3 regions of the Rhizobium sp. ZW T2_16 genome follow, and region 2 is predicted to be linked to each of the others. Evidence: predicted binding sites of a transcription regulator. Region 2 holds the regulator's gene; each other region holds the start of a gene.
The links. The regulator PhoB, encoded in region 2, activates phosphate uptake and scavenging genes when phosphate is short. The targets are predictions, from matches to a motif close to TGTCATNNANCTGTCAT.

Region 1 (7,738 bases), 290 kb from region 2:
AGCGCCCGGGTAACGAGAACGATCGCTCCGGGCGACAGCTCCAGGGAGGCGAGATCGTCATTGTCCGCGTGGACGGCGGTGATTTCCGTCGAGGCGCGGATATAGTCCGGCAAGCCGACAGCCGCAAAGGCGGCGGTTATGGAGCCGCTGTCGCGATAGGCATCGGCCATGCCGGCAAAGCGGTCCGCCGGGAACCACGCGGTTGCGCGGGAAACGGGCCGGCGGTCGGCCTTTCTCAGTGTTTCGAGCCGGATGAGCCTTGAGCCTAAGGGCAATTGCAGCCGGGCGGCGAGATCGGCACTTGCGATTTCTTCGGACGAGGCGAGCAAGATGCCTTCCTTTTCCCGCGCCTGATCGCCAATGCCCTGATTGAATCTCGTGCGCCGCGAGATCGGAAAATTCAGCCTTTCCTTGCGCAGGATCAGCGTTCCCCGGCCCTGCACCGCCTGGACGATGCCTTCCTGGGCAAGCGCTGCAAGCGCACTGCGAACGGTATGGCGATTGACGCCGAACTGGGCTGCCAGAACCACTTCCGGCGGCACTTTTCCGGTGTCGTCATAGTCGCCGCCGGCGATGGCCGTGCGTATCCTGTCGGCAATCTGCCGCCAGAGCGCTACACCGTTTTGCCGACGAACTGCCGCTTCCTGCATATCCATGTCACACGCTTGTTATATCCAAAAGTTATGGCTAAGTTATCTTGTATAGTTGTCTATATCAATAGACATTTTGGAGAGTTGCCATGAGTGTTGCAGAGCAGACCCTGCCAACCGAACAGGCAGGCCGCAGGCGGTGCGCTTCCCTTCTCGCCGTAGCGACAACGGATGAACTTCGCGCCGCGTGGGATGCATTGAAAGACAAGCCCGAGACAAAACCCGTTCGCGGCCCGGAGACCGGGCTGGTGATGGTTCGCGGCCGGATCGGCGGCGGCGGCAGTCCGTTCAATCTCGGCGAAGCGACCGTGACACGCGCGACCATCGCACTTGCATCGGGCACGGTCGGCCACGCGCAAGCTCTCGGCACGGATAAGCAGAAGGCAAAGCTTGCGGCAATATTCGATGCACTCTGGCAGGAAGATGCCACGAGAGACCATGTCGAAAACGTCCTACTTGCTCCGATTGAACATCGCATTGCGACGGAAAACCGAGCGAAGGCGGAAGAGACTGCCGCGACCCGCGTCGACTTCTTCACAATGGTTCGGGGAGAAGACTGATGTCTGCCAATACACAGGCCTTTACCGGTAGCTTTTCCGATCCGGTATTCCAGTCCCAGAGCGTATTTCGCATGCTGATGGACGGCACGGCGCGGCCGGGATCGATCCGGTCGATCGAGCATGATGCCGGTCAGCCCGATCCGCTCGGAACGGCAGCCGGCGCAATCGCGCTGACGCTTTGCGACCATGACACGCCGGTCTGGCTCAGCGCCGGCTTTGCCAAGTCGGCGGTCGGCGAATGGATCGGCTTCCATTCCGGTGCGACGATAACCCGCGAAAAGGCCGAAGCACGCTTTGCCTTCGTCGAGGCGGGCGTGACGCCTTCTTCCTTCGGCCTGTTTTCGCTCGGCAGCCAAGAATATCCGGATCGTTCGACGACGCTGGTCATAGAAGTGGCGGGACTTGGTGAAGGCCAGTCCTTCACGCTGTCGGGACCGGGCATCCTTCAGTCCAAGACAGTCGAGATTGCCGGATTGCCCGAGGCGTTCCTGCGTCTATGGGCCGACAACCGGCCGCTGTTTCCACGCGGGGTCGATGTCATCTTGACGGCGGGACGCAGTTTTCTGTGCCTGCCCCGCACGACGAAGATCGTGGCTTAGTCCTCAAGGAGAGTAGACCATGTATGTTGCCGTCAAAGGTGGCGAGGTCGCCATCAGCAACGCTCACCGGCTTCTCGCCGACCGACGCCGGGGCGATCGTTCACTGCCCTCCGTCACGATCGACCAGATTGCCGAACAGCTCGGCCTTGCCGTCGATCGGGTGATGGCGGAGGCCTCGCTTTATGACCGTTCGCTTGCAGCGCTTGCCGTGCGCCAATCGCGCGGCGACCTGATTGAGGCGATCTTCCTGCTGCGCGCCTATCGCACCACCCTGCCCCGTTTCGGCAATTCGGTGCCACTCGACACCGCCGACATGCAGGTCGAACGCCGCGTCTCGGCTACCTACAAGGATCTGCCGGGCGGACAGCTGCTCGGTCCGACCTTCGATTACACGCATCGCCTTCTCGACCCCTCGCTGCTTTCGGACGAAGCGGTCGAAGAACCGGCCCGCAGGGAAGCCGGTGGCGAGGAGATCATGCGCGTCTCCGACATTCTCGCGCATGAGGGCCTGATCGAAGCCGACGGGGATCTGCCGCAGGATCATCAGGCAGGCGATCTGACACGCGAGCCGATGGAATTCCCGATGGGCCGCGATCTGCACCTGCAAGCCCTGGCACGCGGCGACGAAGGTTTTCTCCTGGCGCTCGGTTATTCGACCCAGCGCGGCTATGGCCGCAACCATCCGTTTGTCGGCGAAATCCGCATCGGCGAAGTCGAGGTGGAGATGGACATACCGGAACTCGGCTTTGCCGTTTCGCTCGGCAACATCCGCGTCACCGAATGCCAGATGGTCAACCAGTTCAAGGGTTCTTCCAAGGCGCCGCCGCAGTTTACCCGCGGTTACGGCCTGGTCTTCGGCCAGAGCGAGCGCAAGGCGATGTCGATGTCATTGGTCGATCGCGCGCTTCGTGCAGAGGAACTTGGCGAGGACATTACCGCGCCGGCACAGGACGAGGAATTCGTCATTTCGCATTCCGACAACGTGCAGGCGACCGGTTTCGTCGAACACCTGAAGCTGCCGCATTACGTCGATTTCCAGGCGGAACTCGCCATGGTCCGCAAGATGCGCGCCGATATCGAAGCCGCGCGCAACGGTGAAACCGAGATGAAGGATGCTGCCGAATGAGTGCCGATCTCGCCACCTATAATTTCGCCTATCTGGACGAGCAGACGAAGCGGATGATCCGCCGCGCGATCCTGAAGGCAATATCGATACCCGGCTATCAAGTACCCTTCGCATCGCGCGAAATGCCGATGCCTTATGGCTGGGGCACCGGCGGCGTGCAGGTAACCGCCTCGATCATCGGGCCGGAAGACGTGTTGAAGGTGATCGACCAGGGCGCCGACGACACGACCAATGCTGTATCGATCCGCGCCTTCTTCCAGAAGGTCGCGAACGTGGCCGTGACGACGCGGACCTGCGATGCGACAATAATCCAGACACGTCACCGCATTCCCGAACAGAAGCTCAGCGAAAATCAGGTTCTCGTCTACCAGGTGCCGATCCCCGAGCCGCTGCGGTTCCTCGAACCGCGGGAGACCGAAACGCGGAAAATGCATGCGCTGGAAGAATACGGCCTCATGCATGTGAAGCTTTACGAAGACATCGCCATCAACGGTCGCATCTCGAAAACCTATGCCTATCCGGTGAAGGTCGATGGCCGTTATGTGATGGACCCCTCGCCGACGCCAAAGTTCGACAATCCGAAAATGCACATGTCGGACGCGCTGCAGCTTTTCGGCGCCGGGCGCGAGAAACGCATCTATGCGGTGCCGCCCTACACGGAGGTTGTGAGCCTCGATTTCGAGGACTATCCGTTCGAGATCCAGACATTCGACCAGGACTGCGCCCTTTGCGGTGCGCATGGCGTCTATCTCGACGAAGTCGTGCTCGACGACAAGGGCGGGCGAATGTTCGTCTGCTCCGACACCGACCATTGCGAGGATCGCCGTGAGCACGGGCATGTCGGGGCGATGCTTGCTCCAAACCAGGAGGCTGCGGAATGACCGATACCCCTCTTCTCAAAGTCAGCGGTGTGTCGAAATTCTATGGCAGCCGGATCGGCTGCAAGGATGTTAATTTCGAGCTTTGGCCCGGCGAAGTGCTGGCGATCGTCGGCGAATCCGGTTCGGGCAAGACGACGCTTCTGAATTGCATCTCCACTCGCCTGCTGCCTACTGCCGGCAGTGTCGAATACCGGATGCGCGACGGCAATTTTCGCGATCTCTATCACATGAGCGAGGCAGAGCGCCGTCTCCTGATGCGCACCGACTGGGGTTTCGTTCACCAGAACCCGGCGGACGGGCTGCGCATGGCCGTTTCTGCCGGCGCCAATGTCGGCGAGCGGCTGATGGCGGTCGGCGACCGTCATTACGGCAAGATCCGCGAAACGGCGACGGACTGGCTCGGTCGGGTAGAAATCTCCGCCGACCGGATCGACGACCAGCCGCGCGCCTTCTCCGGCGGCATGCGCCAGCGCCTGCAGATCGCCCGCAATCTCGTCACCGGCCCGCGTCTGGTCTTCATGGACGAGCCGACCGGCGGTCTCGATGTTTCGGTGCAGGCACGCTTGCTCGATCTCGTTCGTGGCCTCGTCAACGATCTGGGCCTGGCGGCAATCGTCGTCACACATGACCTTGCGGTCGCACGCCTGCTGTCGCACCGGATGATGGTGATGAAGGACGGACATGTCATCGAACACGGACTGACAGACCGGGTGCTCGACGATCCGCGCGAGCCCTACACCCAGCTTCTCGTTTCCTCGATCCTACAAGTATAGGAGATCCAGATGGCCACTCCCCTCGTCGTCTCGGAAGTCTTCAAGAGCTTCACCATGCATCTGCGCGACGGTATCAAGCTTCCGGTCGTCAACGACGTGAACTTTTCCGTCGCCTCGGGCGAATGCGTCGTGCTCGGCGGCCCGTCGGGCATCGGTAAAAGCTCGATCCTGAAAATGCTCTACGGCAACTATGCCGTCGATGCCGGCCAGATTCTCGTCGACCACAAGGACCGGATCGTCGATATCGCCAGCGCCGACCCGCGCACGATCATCGAGGTGCGTCGTCATACGATGGGTTATGTCAGCCAGTTCCTGCGCACCGTGCCGCGCGTCGCTGCAATCGATGTCGTCGCCGAGCCTCTTGTCGTGCGCGGCGTCGAGGCAGCTATTGCGAAAGAGAATGCGGCCGAGCTTCTTTCGAGGCTCAACCTGCCGCGCGAATTGTGGTCGCTGCCGCCATCTACCTTCTCCGGCGGCGAGCAGCAGCGCGTCAATATCGCTCGCGGTTTCATCACCAGCCATCGCGTCCTGCTTCTGGATGAACCGACCGCCTCGCTCGATGCCATCAATCGCCGCGTTGTGGTCGAGATGATCGCCGCGAAGAAGAAAGAGGGCGTCGCCATGCTTGGTATCTTCCATGACGAGGAAGTGCGCGAGGCAGTCGCAGACCGTATTCTCGACGTCAGTGCCTTTTCTCCACGGAAGGCCATTGCGGCATGAGCAGGAAACTGACCGAGGCGCCGAATATCCACGAAACGGCAAGCGTGACGAACGCGACGCTCGGACGCTACACGGAAGTGGCCGAGCGCTGCCGCCTGGATGAAGTGGAGTTTGGTGACTATTCCTATATCGAGCGCGATGGCTCGATCTGGTGCGCCACGATCGGCAAGTTCGTCAACATTGCCGCCGCAGTGCGTATCAACGCCACCAACCATCCCATGCAGCGCGCAACGCTTCATCACTTCACCTATCGCGCCGCCTATTATTGGGATGACGCGGATATGGAAAAGGAGTTCTTCGACTGGCGTCGGGAACACCGGATCGCGATCGGTCATGACGTCTGGATCGGCCACGGCGCCACTCTGCTGCCGGGTGTGAATGTCGGAAATGGCGCGGTGATCGGCGCCGGCGCTGTCGTCTCCAAGGATGTCGCGCCTTACACCATCGTCGGCGGTGTGCCGGCCAAACTGATCCGCGAGCGCTTTACCAAGAAAATCGGAGAAGAAATGGACCGGCTCGCTTGGTGGGATTGGGATCATAAGAAGTTACGCAGCGCACTCGAAGATTTCAGGACACTTTCAGCAGAGGATTTTCTTGCGCGCCATGCGTTGTAACGAAAGCGTTACAGAAGCGTCACACTTGTAATCAAACTGACATCGAATCGACATTCAGACTTCATCAACCAAGTCTAATCCGATCCCCACCAGGGGATTGGACAGGCATTAGAACATGAAGTTTGAACTGAGGAATATCACTCGACGTTTCGGCGATCGTATCGCGGTCAATGCCGTCAATGTAGAGATTCCCCAGGGCCAGATGGTCGGCATTATCGGCCGGTCCGGTGCCGGCAAGTCCACCCTTCTGCGGATGATCAACCGCCTGCAGGAGCCGAGTTCCGGCTCTATCCATTTCGGCAGCGTCGAAGTGTCCTCACTGAAGGGCGCCGGATTGCGCAACTGGCAGCGTGACTGCGCGATGATCTTCCAGCAGTTCAATCTCGTGCCACGCCTCGACGTGCTGACCAATGTCATGCTCGGTCGCCTGAACCACCGTTCTACGATCATGAGCCTGCTCAACATCTTTTCCGACGACGAGCGACTGGCAGCCATTGCGGCGCTCGAACGTCTCGGTATCGAACAGACCGCGATGCAGCGCGCCGGAACGCTTTCGGGCGGCCAGCAACAGCGTGTGGCGATTGCCCGTGCGCTGATGCAGGCGCCGAAGATGCTGCTTGCCGACGAGCCGATTGCTTCGCTCGATCCGCTCAACGCCAAGATCGTGATGGATGCGCTGCGCGATATCAACGAGCGTGAAGGCATTACCGTCATTACCAACCTGCACACGCTCGATACCGCCCGCAGCTATTGCGAGCGGATCATCGGCATGGCTCATGGCAGCGTTGTCTTCGACGGCACTCCAGCTGAACTCACGGCGGCTGCCGTGCAGGAAATCTACGGCTCCGACAAGGATGGCGCCGGCATCGACGAAACGATGACCTCGACCAGCATCAACATTCCCGCAGCACAGGCTAGCCGGGAACAGCAATCGGGCGGGATCGGTTCGCTGGCGAGCGCCAGCGCCTGATACCCGCACCCAGATCGACAGCCCGCGTAAAGGGCAAACCATTCATTCATGACCCAACTCCGGATGATCCGGAAACAGGAGATCACCATGCTGAAGAAAACTCTTCTCGCTGCCGTTGCACTCAGCGTGCTCGCCGGCTCCGCAATGGCACAGGACGTCAAGGTTCTGCGCATCGGTCTCGACGGCTCGGAAAACGAAGCCGACCAGATCCGCAACACCCAGTGTGTTGCCGATGGCCTCAAGGCTGCGACCGGCGTTCCGGAAGTCCAGATCTTCCCGTCGCCGGACTATAACGGCGTCATCCAGGGCCTGCTCGGCGGCACGATCGACATCGCTTCGATGGGCGCCTCCTCCTATGCCGCCATCGCAATCAAGGACCCGAAGGCTGTCGACCCGATCCTGACCTACACCCAGTCGGACGGTTCCAGCGGTTACTACTCGATCATGGTCGCCCGCAAGGATTCAGGCATCAAGACGCTCGCCGACCTGAAGGGAAAGAAGCTCGGCTTCGCCGACCCGGACTCGACCTCCGGCTATCTCGTCCCGAACGTCGCCCTGCCGAAGGAAATCGGCGCACCGGTGAAGGAATACTTCTCTGAAACCGGCTTCGGCGGCGGTCACGAGAACCTCGTTCTTGCCGTTCTCGACAAGAAGTTCGATGCCGGCACGACCTTCGGTTCGGGCGTTGGCAAGTGGGAAGACGGTTACACCGGCGGCAACCTGCACCAGATGGTCAACAAGGGTAACCTGGACATGGACGATATCGTCGAAGTCTGGAAGTCGCCGCTGATCCCGAACGGCCCGCTGATGGTCAACAACAAACTGCCGGAAGCCATGCGCGCCAA
Region 2 (7,738 bases):
TGCCATGACGGCCAGCATATGCTGATCGCGCATTCCGGAGATCAGGTCGCCGGCCGGCACCTTTGCCTTGATGCCGAGCAACAGGCCCTCGCCGCGAATATCCTCGATCACGGTCGGGAAACGATCCTTGAGCGCAGCAAGGCCCTGACGGAAGACGAGTGCGACATCGCGAACGTTTTCCAGGAAACCGTCGGCGAGCACGATATCAAGCACCGCATTGCCACAGGCCATGGCCAGCGGGTTGCCACCATAGGTGGTGCCGTGGATGCCGGGCTTCATGCCGGATGCGGCTTCTGCCGTTGCAAGGCATGCGCCGAACGGGAAGCCGCCGCCAATACCCTTGGCGATCGCCATGATGTCAGGGGTGATGCCGGCCCATTCATGGGCAAAGAGCTTGCCGGTACGGCCGACGCCGGTCTGAACTTCGTCGAGGATCAAAAGAAGACCCTTTTCGTCGCAGATGCGGCGCAGCTCGCGCATGAATTCCTTCGGAACCGGACGCACACCGCCCTCGCCCTGGATCGGCTCGATCAACAGAGCGCCGGTGTTCTCGTTGATCGCAGCGTTCAGCGCATCGAGATCACCGAAGGGCACCTGATCAAAACCCTGAGCCTTGGGGCCGAAGCCTTCCATATATTTTTCCTGGCCGCCGGCTGCGATCGTTGCGATCGTCCGGCCGTGGAAGGCACCTTCAAAGGTGATGATATGGAACTTTTCCAGGTGCCCCTTGGAATAGTGATAACGGCGGGCCGTCTTGATTGCGCATTCCAGCGCTTCCGCACCCGAATTGGTGAAGAAGGCCTTGTCCGCAAAGGTTGCGTCGACCAGACGGCGCGCCAAGCGCTCCTGCTCCGGGATTTCATAAAGATTGGACAGATGCCAGACCTTCTCGGCCTGCGATTTCAGCGCTTCGACCAGATGCGGATTGGCATGGCCGCAGGACGTGACAGCGACACCCGCACCGAAGTCGAGATATCGCTCGCCGCTTTCCGTCACAAGCCAAACGCCTTCGCCACGCTCAAAGCGCAGCGGGGCCCGGGCAAAGGTGTCGAAAAGCGCAGATTCAGCCATGGCGGCTCACTCCTAATGCATCCGATTGCGGATATTCAAAAAATCAAAATGCCGCCCTCGGGGCGGCCGCGGCACTATCGCCACTCATCCATGTGATGTCAATAAAACTCACGGAAATCTGGGGCTTCAAGGCATTTTGCTGCAAGGACGCAACCCTGCCGACAGCTGTGACAAAAATGACTCTCCCGGAAAGCAAGTTGGGGAAAACCGGGAAATCGATTCGTGGCGATTCCGGGGACTCTTGTCACGGAGTCTGCGGACCTCTAGGTTAAAGATCAATTACTAGACTGCATGCGGCGGAACTAGTCACCAAAAGCATAGATATAGTGCCTGTTGCGAGATGTATCGCGCGACATTGGTGAGGGATTCTGCATGCCACCAACGTTCAAAGGCGGAGAACGGGCATGAACTGGACGGACGAGCGCGTTGAAAAACTGAAAAGGTTGTGGTCGGAAGGCTTGAGCGCCAGCCAGATCGCCGCACAACTTGGAGGCGTAAGCCGCAATGCCGTGATCGGCAAGGTCCATCGCCTCAACCTGCCGGGCCGCGCAAAGGCGGGCGGCACAATCGCGACGAACCGTACGGCAAAGCGCCCAGCAGCAACTACTTCCCGTCCCCAGCAGACATTCGCCACCCGTCCGGCAGCACGCCCGGTCGCCCGTCCGGTCGGCGCAACCGCGCTCAAGGAAGAGGTCGAGTTCGAGGCTTCGCAGGAACTGGTCTACCGTCCCGCTTCCAACGTTGTCCTGCCGATTTCCCGCAAGCTGGCGCTGACCGAATTGACCGAACGCACCTGCAAGTGGCCCGTCGGCGATCCGCTGACGGACGATTTCCACTTCTGTGGCTGTGAGTCCCCGGATAATTCGCCTTACTGCACCTACCATGCGAAGCTCGCCTACCAGCCGGTCAACGAGCGCCGCCGTCCGAGCGCTGCACGGGCGTAAAGTTCGGCACCATAAACAACGATCAAGCGGGCTTCGGCCCGCTTTTTTGTTTGCCGTGCTGCGGGTTCTGCAAGGCAGCCTTGCCCGCCTGCGCCTTGCCTCCTGCGCCACAAACACCTATCTGAAAAGGCGTGAGGACGACCTCCCCCAGAATGGGCATTGATGCCGGGACGACCCGGATAACCCAATGGGGTATAAAATGCGCACGACACGCGACCGTATTCGTCACGCAATCAGCTTCGAAATCATCGGGCTTGCGATTTTCACACCGCTCGCCTCTTTCGTCTTCGGCATACCGGTCGAACATATCGGTGTCGTCGGGATCGTTTCGGCAACGCTGGCGACCGGCTGGAACTATCTCTACAATCTCGGCTTCGACCACCTGATGCAGACGTATCGCGGCGGTACGCAGAAAACCATGGCGCTGCGCGTTGCACATGCCGTGCTGTTCGAACTCGGACTGCTGATCGTGCTCATGCCGTTCATCGCTTGGTATCTGGGCGTGAGCCTGATGCAGGCGCTCGTGATGGATATCTCGTTCGCCCTGTTCTACCTGGTCTATGCGTTCTTCTTCAATCTGGCCTACGACCGGATCTTTCCGCTGCCTGAGTGGCAGGAAGAAGCCAAGGCCTGAAATGCTTCAGCCCGAGGCGGATGACCGCACTCGGGCTGAGAAACCTGCATTCCAGATGCTATCCCGCGTATCAGGATTCCATCGAATAGCCGGCACCGCGAACGGTGCGGATGACATCCTGCATGTTGGAGAAGTTCAGCGCCTTGCGCAGGCGGCCGACATGCACGTCGACGGTGCGTTCGTCGACATAGATATCGTGGCCCCAGACGCCATCCAGAAGCTGGGAGCGCGAGAAGACGCGGCCAGGCGAGACCATGAGGAATTCCAGGAGACGGAATTCGGTCGGGCCAAGGCGTACTTCACGGCTCTTGCGATGAACGCGATGGGTCTCGCGATCCAGTTCGATATCACCGCATTTCAAGACGCTGGAGAGAACCTCGGGCTTGGCACGGCGCAACATCGCCTTGACACGCGCCATCAGTTCCGGCGTCGAGAACGGCTTGACGACATAGTCGTCGGCACCGGTCGCCAGACCGCGAACACGTTCGCTTTCCTCGCCGCGCGCTGTCAGCATGATGATCGGCAGGCGCTCGGTCTCTGGCCGCATGCGCAGGCGCCGGCACAATTCGATGCCGGAAACGCCTGGCAGCATCCAGTCGAGAACCAGAAGATCCGGAGCACGCTCCTGAAGCCTGATTTCGGCCTCATCACCTCTCAGAATGGTTTCGACCTCGTAGCCTTCGGCTTCGAGATTATAACGGAGGAGGACGCTGAGCGCCTCCTCGTCTTCCACGACCGCAATTCTCGGCTGCATACTAGATACACTCCATCAGACAGGCAAAATCAGTCAGCAATCGCGCCGACGGTGTTCGCCGTATCGTCCTTGGGACGCTCGCCTTCCGGCACAGCACCCGTCGTCATGTAGTAGATGGTTTCCGCGATGTTGGTCGCGTGGTCACCGATACGCTCGATGTTCTTGGCGCAGAACAGAAGATGCGTGCAGGTGGTGATGTTGCGCGGATCTTCCATCATGTAGGTCAGGAGTTCGCGGAAAAGCGACGTGTACATGGCGTCGATTTCTTCGTCGCGCAGGCGGATCGCTTCTGCCTTTTCGGCCGAACGGCTGGCATAGACATCCAGCACTTCCTTGAGCTGTACAGCCGCGAGATCGGAGAGGTGTTCCAGACCGCGGGCGAGCTTGCGGGGAACGCCATGGCCCTGAACCGCAATGACGCGCTTGGCGGTGTTCTTGCCGAGATCGCCGACGCGTTCCAGATCGGCTGCGATGCGCAGCGTCCCGATGATTTCGCGCAGGTCGGCAGCCATCGGCTGACGCTTGGCGATAGTGACGATCGCCTTGTCCTGGATCTCGCGCTCGGCGTGATCCAGGATCACGTCGTCGGAGATAACCTTCTGGGCCAGGGCAGAGTCACCATTGACCAGGGCGCGCACGGCATCGCCGCACATCTGTTCCGCAAGGCCACCCATTTCCGAGATGCGGCGGCGCAGATACTTCAGTTCTTCGTCGTAGGCCGACAGGATATGACTTGATACCATCTCTTTGTCCTCAAAATCCGTAGCAGCGGGCAACAGGCAACGGCCAATCAGCCGAAGCGGCCCATGATGTAATCCTGGGTGCGCTGGTCATCCGGATTGGTGAACATCTTGTCCGTGTCGTTCTCTTCGACCAGCTGGCCAAGGTGGAACATGGCGGTACGCTGGGATACGCGGGCGGCCTGCTGCATCGAGTGGGTGACGATAACGATCGTATAGTTGGCGCGCAGTTCGTGGATCAGTTCCTCGACCTTTGCGGTGGCGATCGGGTCGAGCGCCGAGCAGGGTTCGTCCATCAGGATGACTTCCGGCGAAACTGCAACCGCACGGGCGATGCAGAGACGCTGCTGCTGACCACCGGAGAGACCGGTCCCGCCTTCATGAAGACGATCCTTGACTTCCGCCCAGAGGCCGGCGCGCTGAAGGCTGGCTTCGACGATCTGGTCCATATCCGCCTTGTTGCGGGCCAGACCATGGATGCGCGGGCCGTAGGCGATGTTTTCATAAATCGACTTCGGGAACGGGTTCGGCTTCTGGAACACCATGCCGACGCGGGCGCGAAGTTCCACGACATCGATTTCCTTGTCGTAGATATCATCTTCATCAAGGGTGATCTTGCCGGTGACGCGGCAGCCCTCGATCGTGTCGTTCATGCGGTTGAGCGTGCGCAGGAAGGTCGACTTGCCGCAACCCGAGGGGCCGATCAGCGCCGTCACCGTGTTTTCGCGGACATTCAGGTTCACGTCGAAAAGCGCGCGCTTCTCGCCGTAATAGACTGATACGTCCTTGCCAATCATCTTGTACGCGACTTCATTCATCTTCTTGTCCAGCGCCTTCTCAACTGCTGCTTCTGACAACATATTCATTGTGTCGATCTCCTACCAACGGCGTTCGAAGCGCCGACGCAACAGAATTGCACCAACATTCATGACCACGAGGAACAGGAGCAGGATGATGATCGCTCCCGAAGTTCTTTCGACGAAGGCGCGTTCCGCCTCGTTTGCCCACATGTAGATCTGCACCGGCAGTGCTGTCGACGGATCCATCGGCGTCGTCGGATAGTTGGCGACGAAGGCGACCATGCCGATCAGGAGCAGCGGTGCGGTTTCGCCGAGAGCATGCGCCAGGCCGATGATCGTACCGGTCAGGATGCCCGGCATGGCAAGCGGCAGGACGTGATGGAAGATGGTCTGCATCTTCGAGGCGCCGAGGCCGAGAGCCGCCGCACGGATCGATGGCGGAACCGCCTTCAATGCAGCGCGGGTGGCGATGATGATCGTCGGAAGCGTCATCAGCGTCAGGACCAGGCCGCCGACCAGCGAAGCCGAGCGCGGCAGGCCCATGAAGTTGATGAAGACCGCCAGACCCAAGAGACCATAAACGATGGAGGGGACGGCCGCGAGGTTGTTGATGTTCACCTCGATCAGGTCGGTGAACTTGTTCTTCGGCGCGAATTCCTCGAGATAGATCGAGGCGGCAACGCCGATCGGCAGCGCCAGGACGAGCACGATCAGCATCATGTAGAAGGAGCCGATCAAGGCCACGCCGACGCCGGCAGCTTCCGGACGGCTGGAATTGCCGTTAACGAAAATGCCGGTGTTGAAGTGCTTTCCGAGGGCGCCGGATTCCGCAAGCTGGTTCATCCAGCCGACCTGCTGGTCGGAAACCTTACGGTTGTTTTCCGACACGGAGAGATCGATCTGGCCCTTGAATGCGCTGTCGATATCGCCGGCGGCAAGCAGCGAGACCGTCTGGGTCGTGCCGATGATCTGTGGGTTGGCGACAACCATGTCACGCAGCTGGCCACGAACGCCGTCCGAGATCATCTGGTTGACGGCGCGCAGACCCGAACGATCGGTTTCGGCAACGCCGAGCACCTTGGCGACGGCATTACGGGCGATGAGCGGGTAATTGGCCGTCACCAGCTTCTGCGGATCGGTGGCGCGCTCGTTATCCTTGTCGATGATCTGTTCGGAGAATTCGACCGGAACGGTGATCATCGTCTGCTGGAAGGCGGTATATCCCTTGGAAACGACCGACCACAGAAGCAGCGCGAGAAAAAGAAGCCCGAAGGACAGGGCGGCGATGCCATAGGCGCGGAAGCGACGTTCTGCGGCGTAGCGGCGCTTGATGCCGATATCGCGACGGGCGGGCTTCGCCAGGACGCCGGCGGGGGAAGAAACCACGTCGGTCATTCGTACTGCTCCCGGTATTTGCGCACGATGAAGAGCGCGTAGATATTGAGGCAAAGCGTGATCACGAAGAGCGTGATACCCAGTGCGAAGGCGACGAGCGTCTGCGGCGAGGTGAATTCAAGGTCGCCCGTCAGCTGGCTGACGATCTTGACGGTCACCGTCGTCATCGGCTCGAATGGATTGAGCTGCATGCGGGCCGCCACACCGGCAGCGAGAACCACGATCATGGTTTCACCGATGGCACGGGAGGCGGTCATCAGGAGAGCGCCGACAACACCCGGCAGAGCAGCCGGCATGACGACCTTCTTGATGGTTTCCGATTTGGTTGCGCCGAGACCGAGCGAACCGTCACGAAGGGCGCGGGGCACTGCGGTGATGATGTCGTCCGACAGCGAGGAAACGTAAGGGATCAGCATGATGCCCATGACGAAACCGGCCGTGAGAACCGACTGCGCCTGGATGAAGTTGGCGAAATCACCGGTGGCGATGCCGTTGATGCTGGAGGAAAGATCCCGCAGGAACGGACCGACCGTGGTCAGCGCGAAGAAGCCATAGACGATGGTCGGGATACCGGCGAGAACTTCGAGCAGCGGCTTGGCGATCGAACGAAGCTTCGGCGAGGCATATTCCGACATGTAGATTGCCGAGAACAGGCCGACCGGTACGGCCACGAGCATTGCGACGAAGCCGATATAAAGCGTGCCGAGCAACAGCGGGATCAGACCGAACTGGCCCTCAGAGGCGCTCGCACCGGCTGCAGCGAAACGCGGATCCCAGACGGTGCCGAAGAAGAACTCCCAGGCAGGAACGCGGCCGAAGAAGTGGCCGGCTTCCGTCAGCATCGACATGACGATACCGATCGTCGTGATGATCGCGATCGACGAAGCGACGACAAGCGCGCCAAGGATGACACGTTCGACCCTGTTGCGGGCGCGGAAGCGATGCGAGATGCGGGTATAGGAAAGACCTGCGCCAATCAGCGCAACGATCAGCACAACAGCCGTCATGACACGGTTGCTGATCTTGTTCATCGCATTGAGGTCGCCGGCGGATTCGACCATGTACGGTTCCGGATCACCGGCAAGCGCAACGCCCTTGGCGCCGAGCGCGCTTCGAAGTTCGGCAGGGTTGCTGCCGACCCTGTCGATCTCGTCCAGCGTCAGGATATCCATGCCGCGGGCAAGCGAGTTGACCATGCCGAAAGCGAGACCCTGCTCAGCTTCTGACCTGGCCTTCACATCCTCGGGGAAACCGCCGCGAATGGTGGAATTGATGTAGAGCGGGCTGGCAATCAGCCAGGCAGCCAGAACGATCGCGGCCGGCAGGACGGCGCAGATCGCGACGAACGAGCCATAATAGCCGGGACGAGAATGGAGTTTGGAGGACAGTCCGCCAGCGAT
Region 3 (7,738 bases), on a different contig from region 2:
TAAGTCGAGCGTTCGGGAAAACCGAAGAGCAGATCGGAGATGGCCGAGAGCGCGGAGGATTTGCCCGCTTCGTTCGGTCCGTAGACGATATGCAGCTTGGCGCCGGGGCGGAAGACGAGCTGGCGGTCAGTGAGCGCGCCATAGCGCAGGATGTCGAGACGATCGAAACGCATGGTCAGCCGGCCTCCGCGGCGCGGGAAACGAGAAGGTCACGCGCCTCGGCAAGAAGCACATCGATATCATCGCCAAGCGGCAGATCCCCTGCCCCGCTGCCACCCGGCAGTCTGGCGGCGATTTCGGCTATGCGGGCAGACGCCTCCTCCAGAAGTTCCGGCGGGAAGCCTTCCATGGTCAGAAGGCCATCGAGGCCAAGCGTGCCGGTGTTGCGCTCGGATGTTCGGTCATCGGGCTCAAGACGCAGGTCGAGCTTTTCGAGCCAGATATCGGCATGGCCGCGATGGCAGGCGGCCTGCACTTCATCGCGAAAATCCTCGGCCTTCGACAGGAGCTGCTTTCGAACACGGCTCTTGCCGGTGATGCGGACACGCAGCGCCAGCGGCCGGCCTTCCATGGCATCGGCGATAGGCTCGATTGCATCCTCGATACGGCGCAGCAGGGCTGCAGCCGTGTCGTCGCTTTCCACTGCGATCGTCAGTTCGGCAAAGCGGGCGCTGTCGGTGATCAGGCGCTCATAGGCAATGCGGCCATCCTCGACCGTCACGAGCACGGCGCCCTTGGCTCCGGTCTCGCGGATCGAGCGGCCCTGCAGGTTGCCCGGAAAGACCACGAGCGGGTCTTCCGCGACGATTTCGAAATCATGGACATGGCCGAGCGCCCAGTAGTCGTAACCGCGCGAGCGCAGGTCTTCCACGGAACATGGCGCATAGGGCGCGTGCGGCTCACGGCCGGTCAGCGACGTGTGCAGCACGCCGATATTGAACCATCCGGCCTCGGGCCTTGGATAGGCGAGCGCAAGATTTTCATTCGCCGAGCGTTCGGCGAAGCCTTGTCCGTGCAGCGCGACCTTCAAATGCTCCAGCCGGAAGGTGCCGGGCTTGCCGGTCGGGAACTCGCTAACATTCTTCGGCAGCGTGATGGTTCTGGTGATCACACTCTCGGCGTCGTGATTGCCCTTGAGCAGAAAGACCGGGATGCCGGCGCGTTCCAGCCGCGCCACTTCGCGGTTGAAGAACAGGCCGATCTTGTTGTCCTTCCAGTCGCCGTCATAAACGTCGCCGGCGACGATAAAGAAATCAACCTTGCGCTCCACCGCTTCATCGACAAGCGCCGAAAAGGCCTTGCGGCTTGCCTCGACAAAAAGCTCGGCGAGATCGGCATCCTTGAGGGCCAGTCCCTGAAAAGGGCTGCCGAGATGCAGGTCTGCGGCATGGATGAAGCGGAAGGAACTCATCGAATCGTCTCATGCGAACACATCAGGAACGCCAGACTTAAGGTAGCAGGCCCCAAGAAAAAAGGCCGGGTGCGCAAACACCCGGCCTTTTCCTGTTGAAGATGGAGATCCGTCAGTTGGTGACCTTGAGGGTGACCGGCAGGAACAGGGTCTCGCCGGATGAGTCGTCAACGCCGTCATTGTCGGTGACCATGAAGGCCTTGCCGGACTTGTCGAAGGCAAAGCCTTCCAGCTTGTCGAGAACGTAGCCGTTGGTGGCGTTCTTCAGGTCCGGAAGGAAGTCATGGACCTCTTCCTTGGCAACGAGCTGCAGTTCACCGCCGATCTTGGCAGGCTTCATGTCCTTGAGCGAAACGCGGTAGAGCTTCTTCAGCTTGGCGGCGTCGCCGATCAAGTTGTCGCGTTCGACGATATAGAGATGGTCGCCATTGGCGGTGATTTCCGAGAGACCGACCCAGCCCTTTTCAGCCTTTTCGAGCGGATAACGGACGGCTGCCCATTCCTTCGACTTCGGCTTGTAGGAAAGAAGCTTCACCTGGCCCTTGGGATCATCCTTCCATTCGCGCTGGATTGCCATCCAGAGCGTCAGGTCGTCACCGGAACCGGTCGTGGTGACGCCTTCGAGACCGTAACGGCTTTCGCCGGCCAGAAGTTCGGCAGGCAGGCCGATCTCGGCCTTGATCTCGCCCTTGGCATTGACGTTGTAGATACCGTGACCGACCAGCTTGTCGCTATCGCCTTCCGATGCCAGCCAGAAGCCGCCCTTGCCATCGAGTGCGATGCCTTCGATATCGAGCTTCTGCGCCGGCTGGCCGTTGCGGGTGATGCGGACGACATTGGTGATCTCGGCCGGCTTGCTTGTCGTGTCGATGGTGAAGATCGACGGCTGTATGGCATAAACGGAATCGTTCACCGCATAGAGGATGCCGTCCTTCTCGGCGTCACCAACGAGACCCGACAGCGCGCCCCAACCGATCAGCTTCCCATCGACATCCTTGGAAACGATGGTCGGATAGGCCTTCTTGCCTTCGGCAAGCTCATAGATCATCACATGCGAGCGGGGACCTCCGTCTTCGCCGAGATCGGCTTCATTTGCGGATGCAAGCAGGTTGCGGCCCGGAATGGCGACAGCGCCTTCAGGCGATACGCCCGACGGCAGAAGCTGCACGAGCTCCGGCTCGCCACCGGTATCCTTGTAGACCGCAATCATCGAACCGCGCTCCGAGAGCACGAAGAAATACTGCTGGCCATTGAAGATCGCGGCTTCCATGCCTTCCGGCTCGATGCCCTTGTTCTTGGCGCGCTTTTCCGGGAAATGACCGTGGCGGGCAATCTCGTGCTCGAGCGTCATGCCCGCATCGTAGAGAACCTTCCCGGTACGGTCGAAGATGGTGAAGCCGCGCGAACCGCCCTTGTAATCGCCTTCATTGGCGATGACGAGGCGATCAGTGCCGAGCCACTTGACGGCGTCAGGCTCGCGCGGAACAGCGGTCAGCTTGCCCGAAAAATTCAGCGAACCATCGGTCTTGGCATCGACGCCTTCGAGATCAACCGTACCGGCGGAGAAGTGGCTGGTGACCTTGGCTGTCTTGCTGTCGATGATGATGACGTGGTTGTTTTCCTGCAACGTCAGGGCGATCTCGCCATTGGCGTTGATGTTGACGAATTCCGGCTCCGGATCTTCCGGGGCGACTGTTGCAAGTCCGGTCACGCCAACGCGCTTGATGCTGTCGCAGGCAGGAACGCCGTTTTTCAGCGAGACGATCAGAAGTTCGCCTGCCGGAAGTTGCGGCAGTGCACCGTCGTTCAGGTCTTCGTCACGCTGGTTTTCGATGGCGATGGCGGCAAATGTGCCATCAGGCGCCACGACGACAGAATCCGGCTGACCGCCGAGATCACAGGTCGTTTCAAGTTTTTTCGAAGCGATATCGATGATGCCCAGTTGGCCGGCAGGCTTCGTCAAGTCTTCGGTCTTGTCGATGGTGATGAGTGCCTTCGGACCGGCTGCAGCAACCGAGTTCGGTTCGCCATCGATGGCGATGGATCCACCTGCCTTCGGGGCCTTGGCGTCAGTGATGTCGATGAAGCCGATCGTGCCTCCCGGCGCGTCGGAATAGATCAGCGTGTTGCCATCCGCAGTCGCGGTGATGATTTCCGACGATGTCGCCTTGTCCTCGCCCTTGGGCAGGTTCTGGGCAACCGGGAAAGAGGCGATACGGTTAAAGACCTGCTCCGCACTAGCGGGAGCAGCAACCGAGGCAAAAAGGATTGCCGTCAAGGCGGCGCGTGTCGAGAATGTCATGAAAAGCCCTCCGTGAAACCACAGGTGGGCTTTTGGGCCAGATGCGTGACACGATAATGACAGCTTCATCATCATGAGTTGCGTTATCGACTGATTGAGCCAACCGCACTCAACGCATGAAAAAAGGCCGGGCAAGGCCGGCCTTCGATATCGTGTAACCGGCAATGAGGCAGATCACTTTTTCTTGGCGTTGTAAGCCTTGATGGCTTCCGAAACTTCACCTTCAGCATGGGCAGCGTTGTCAAAGCCATTCAGTTCGACAGACTTGCGGCCCGCCGGGAGCTGCTTGTAGACGCGGAAGAAAGCCTGGAGGCGTTCCTGCTCGATCTGCGGCAGATCGGTGATTTCCTTGATGTTATCGTAGGTCGGGTCGATCTTGCTGGTCGGTACGGCAACAATCTTGTCATCGACCTCGCCGCCATCGATCATCTTCAGAACACCGATCGGGCGAACCTTGATGATGGCGCCCGGAACGACTGGCTCGCGGGTGTAGACGATGGCGTCGAGCGGATCGTTGTCGCCACCGAGCGAAGAGGTGATCGAGCCGTAGTTGCCCGGATAAACGACCGGCATGGACTGGTAGCGGTCAACCACGACATGGCCGGTCTTGGCGTCGATCTCGTATTTGGTGAAGCTGCCCTGCGGGATCTCGATGGCGACGGCGAATTCCTTGCCGTCATCGGTTTTCTGCGGATAGTCGAGATAGGAAACGTATTCGGCAGAAGCTACGCCCGCGGTAACGAGAAACGCGGCGGCAGTCAGAAGCAATTTCATGGCAGGCCCTTTTCATGATGAGACGTCCCACCTAAGCGAGCTCTGTGACAACGCCGTGACAGATTCCCGTCTACAAAGTTTACCTCTCATACTGAAAAGGCCCGGCATAAACCGGGCCTCGTCCATCGCGAGCATTCCTTAAAAAATCGGCTCAGAACTTGACCGTATAGTTGCTGCGCAGCCAGACGGTCGGGTCCTGCCCCTTGGTCGTGGCGTTGACCATGAAGGAAGCGACCCCCTTGCCGAGATCAAATTCGGCGCCGAGACCGCCACGAGCCCAGAACTGCTGCAGATCCTGACCTTCGAGACTGAAGTCGCTGATCCCGGTCAACGTGCCGCTCGTAGCCGTCGCGCGGTTTTCGAACTGGTAGTCAAGCTCGGCCTTGGCCAGCAGACGGACAGTGTCGTTCAGCGGGCGAACGAAATCCGCACCGAGACGGGCGATCGTCGAATGATCGCTGCTGCCGTCGAACTCGACCGGGAAGGAGCCGCCGGTTTCCGTATAGGCGTCAACCCTGGTATGCGCATAGGAAAGGCCGACATAGGGGGTGATCGCCGTATCGTCGATCGTCACCGCATTCAGCCAGTCGAAGCGGATCTTTGCGCCCCAGGTTTCAGCATTGGTGTCGCCTTCGGAATAATCGGTGACGGCACCGTTCAGATAACCGCGGTTGCTGTCGACACTGCTGCGTCCCCAATAACCGCCAACCGTCGCGTAAACGTTATTGCCGAGATCGGCAGAGACTTCCGGTGACAGGTAGAAGCCGCGCTGGCGCACGTCGCCACCGGCATCCAGATCCTGGTCGGTATAGGTTCCACCAACTGCGAAGCGGGCTGTGACGCCATCGGCGATACCGTAACCAAAACCAAATTCACCGAGAGCAAGGCCGCCATCGGCGTGATCGCTGTTGTCATAACCGCCATCGATCGTGCCCCAGACGGATCTCTGGCCGGCGGTCAGCAGATTGCGCATTGGCGCTCCCTGCGCACCGAACATGATTGTGTCGGCATTGTTGACACCGCTCTGAACGATGACGTTGTTGGCCATCGCGACAGTCGGGAAAAACTCGGCGGTATCGATGATACCGCTTCCGCCTTCGCAGACGTCAGCGTTGCATTCGTTGCCGCCTTCCTCGCCCTGGCTTTCGATGACACGCGCGATATAGGTGGAGCCGGTAGTGGTCTCGCCGATGATAACATTGCCGTCAGCCGATACGAGATCGGCGGTTTGCGTCATAGCATCGCCGATGGTGGCACCTTCGGCTGCCAGCCAGTCCTCGACAGTCACCATGCCGTTCGCCTGCGTCCAACGGAAGCCGTGGCTTGTGGACTGGGCGTCTGTTGCCGATCCGACCACGACGCCGCCGTCGGCATTAACCGCACTCGCCGTGGATGAAGTGCCACCGAGAGTTCCGAGATCGGTCATCACGTCTGTTGACCCGACATACCGGTAGGCGTGAGACGACGTGTCGCCGGTCAGGTAGGAACTGCCGACCAGAACATTGCCATCGCCGCTCATTGCGTTCAGGAACGTGTAAGAACCGCCCAAGCTTCCGATGTCGACCATCTCGGTCTCTTTAGTCCATCGGAATACGTGGTATGGCGACGACGAGGATGTATATCCAGATCCGGCGACCACCGATCCGTCGTCGCTGACAAAGTCAGCGCTGGAGTTGTCATAAAGCGTATCGATGTTCTCCATCGTGCCGCTGTCTACAGTCCATCGAAATGCGTGATAATTTCCGTCTAGTGTGTCGGCCTCGCCGACAACAGTTTTCCCGTCGGTGCTCACAGCGTATGCGTACGAATCCCGCCCACCAAGCGTGCCTAGACCGATCATTCCCTCAGAAGATGTCCAGTAAAAAGCTTCGGCCATGAAGCTCATGACGCTTACGTATCCCGCAACGGCGGTTCCGTCGCCACTTACAGACTGAGCAAAGCTACCGGTGGTGTCAGTGTCAACTACACCCAAGTCGACGAAACCATTCGCTGCGGTCCATACGAAGGATGTCTTGCGACCGGTCACGGCATCAGAATAGTAGCCCGTCACGGTCTTACCGTCGGCGCTCAAACCACTCAAATTGAGATAGGTGACGCCGGACGGTGGCGTGATTGACTGAATGTCGCCGGTTGCTGTCGATATAAGTGAATAGGTGTAGGTCCCGGCATTCTGGTCGTAATCAGTTTTGAGTACGACCGAACCATTACTGCTCAAACCGATAACTTCGGGTCCGGAGGCAGCATGTGCAACGGAAGCAACACTGACCATAGCCGAGAGAGCAGAACTCGCAAGAAGACAAAGGGTCTTTGATTTAAGAAACATTTCTGGATGACTCGCTGATCGTTTAAGACGGATGCCGTCAGCGACGCCGAGATATGAAATGCCTCATAAAAATAAGAACTAATCATATTTCTAAATTAAGAATCGCTTGTGCCCCCACTGACGAATTGGCCGTGATGCACTCGATCTTACAAGTAGTTCGAAATCTGCCGGCCGGCGTTTCTCTGACAAATGACAACAAAGCGGAAGCACTGTTGCCGGGCGGCACCACTGCCCAATAACCGTTAATTGTTGCAAGTTCGCAGCATCCACCGGGAGTGGAGATGATGTGTTATGCAACAAAAAACCCCGGAAGTTATCCGGGGTTTTAAGACCATGGCAGGGATACTGCCCGGTGAAGTCTTACTTGCCGTTTACGGCGTCCTTCAGGCCCTTGCCGGCCGAGAACTTCGGAACGTTGCGAGCCGGAATATCGACTTCTGCGCCGGTCGACGGGTTGCGGCCCTTGGAGGCTTCACGGCGGGATACGGAGAAGCTGCCGAAGCCAGCGAGGCGAATGTCGCCGCCGTTCTTCAGTTCGCCCTGTACGGTTTCGAATACTGCGTCCACGGCGGATGCGGCGTCAGCCTTGGAGAGACCAGCCTTTTCGGCAACTGCGGAAACCAGCTCGTTCTTGTTCATGTTTCCATCCCTTTCTACGGTTTTGGAACGACTCGATTAGTCGGCGCCGACAATAGTTTTGCGTCGGTGCTTGGCAACCCAAAAGCTCTGAGATCGCCTGAAAAACAAGGGGTTTCATGCATTTTTCACAAAAAAAGCCGGCTTTCGCCGGCTTTCTCCACAATTCAAACTCGGTTGACCCGAGGGATCGCTCAATGGGCGATGCCTGTCACACCGTCCTCGGACCCCTCGACCGTTGCGATAACGGGTGTCTCAACCGTACCATCCCACTCGATCGGTTCAGGACGAC

Region 1: the regulator PhoB is predicted to act here: its motif matches at 5,950-5,966, upstream of phnC (phosphonate ABC transporter ATP-binding protein).
Region 3: the regulator PhoB is predicted to act here: its motif matches at 4,532-4,548, upstream of ACI3K0_RS09320 (inorganic diphosphatase).

The regions. Positions count from the first base shown of each region.
Region 1 covers NZ_JBJDRG010000003.1:458,986-466,723, forward strand. The annotation lists gene phnF (phosphonate metabolism transcriptional regulator PhnF) at 1-650, opposite strand, end outside; gene phnG (phosphonate C-P lyase system protein PhnG) at 740-1,210, shown strand; gene phnH (phosphonate C-P lyase system protein PhnH) at 1,210-1,809, shown strand; gene ACI3K0_RS12190 (carbon-phosphorus lyase complex subunit PhnI) at 1,829-2,935, shown strand; gene ACI3K0_RS12195 (alpha-D-ribose 1-methylphosphonate 5-phosphate C-P-lyase PhnJ) at 2,932-3,816, shown strand; gene phnK (phosphonate C-P lyase system protein PhnK) at 3,813-4,589, shown strand; gene phnL (phosphonate C-P lyase system protein PhnL) at 4,599-5,309, shown strand; gene ACI3K0_RS12210 (DapH/DapD/GlmU-related protein) at 5,306-5,923, shown strand; gene phnC (phosphonate ABC transporter ATP-binding protein) at 6,039-6,893, shown strand; gene phnD (phosphonate ABC transporter substrate-binding protein) at 6,981-7,738, shown strand, end outside.
Region 2 covers NZ_JBJDRG010000003.1:172,022-179,759, forward strand. The annotation lists gene ACI3K0_RS10750 (aspartate aminotransferase family protein) at 1-1,071, opposite strand, end outside; gene ACI3K0_RS10755 (GcrA family cell cycle regulator) at 1,476-2,015, shown strand; gene ACI3K0_RS10760 (PACE efflux transporter) at 2,215-2,649, shown strand; gene phoB (phosphate regulon transcriptional regulator PhoB) at 2,720-3,403, opposite strand; gene phoU (phosphate signaling complex protein PhoU) at 3,433-4,146, opposite strand; gene pstB (phosphate ABC transporter ATP-binding protein PstB) at 4,194-5,009, opposite strand; gene pstA (phosphate ABC transporter permease PstA) at 5,022-6,338, opposite strand; gene pstC (phosphate ABC transporter permease subunit PstC) at 6,335-7,738, opposite strand, start outside.
Region 3 covers NZ_JBJDRG010000002.1:759,554-767,291, reverse strand. The annotation lists gene ACI3K0_RS09335 (AAA family ATPase) at 1-173, opposite strand, end outside; gene ACI3K0_RS09330 (DNA repair exonuclease) at 176-1,411, opposite strand; gene ACI3K0_RS09325 (esterase-like activity of phytase family protein) at 1,524-3,713, opposite strand; gene ACI3K0_RS09320 (inorganic diphosphatase) at 3,888-4,487, opposite strand; gene ACI3K0_RS09315 (autotransporter domain-containing protein) at 4,639-6,702, opposite strand; gene hupB (DNA-binding protein HupB) at 7,171-7,449, opposite strand; gene lon (endopeptidase La) at 7,641-7,738, opposite strand, start outside.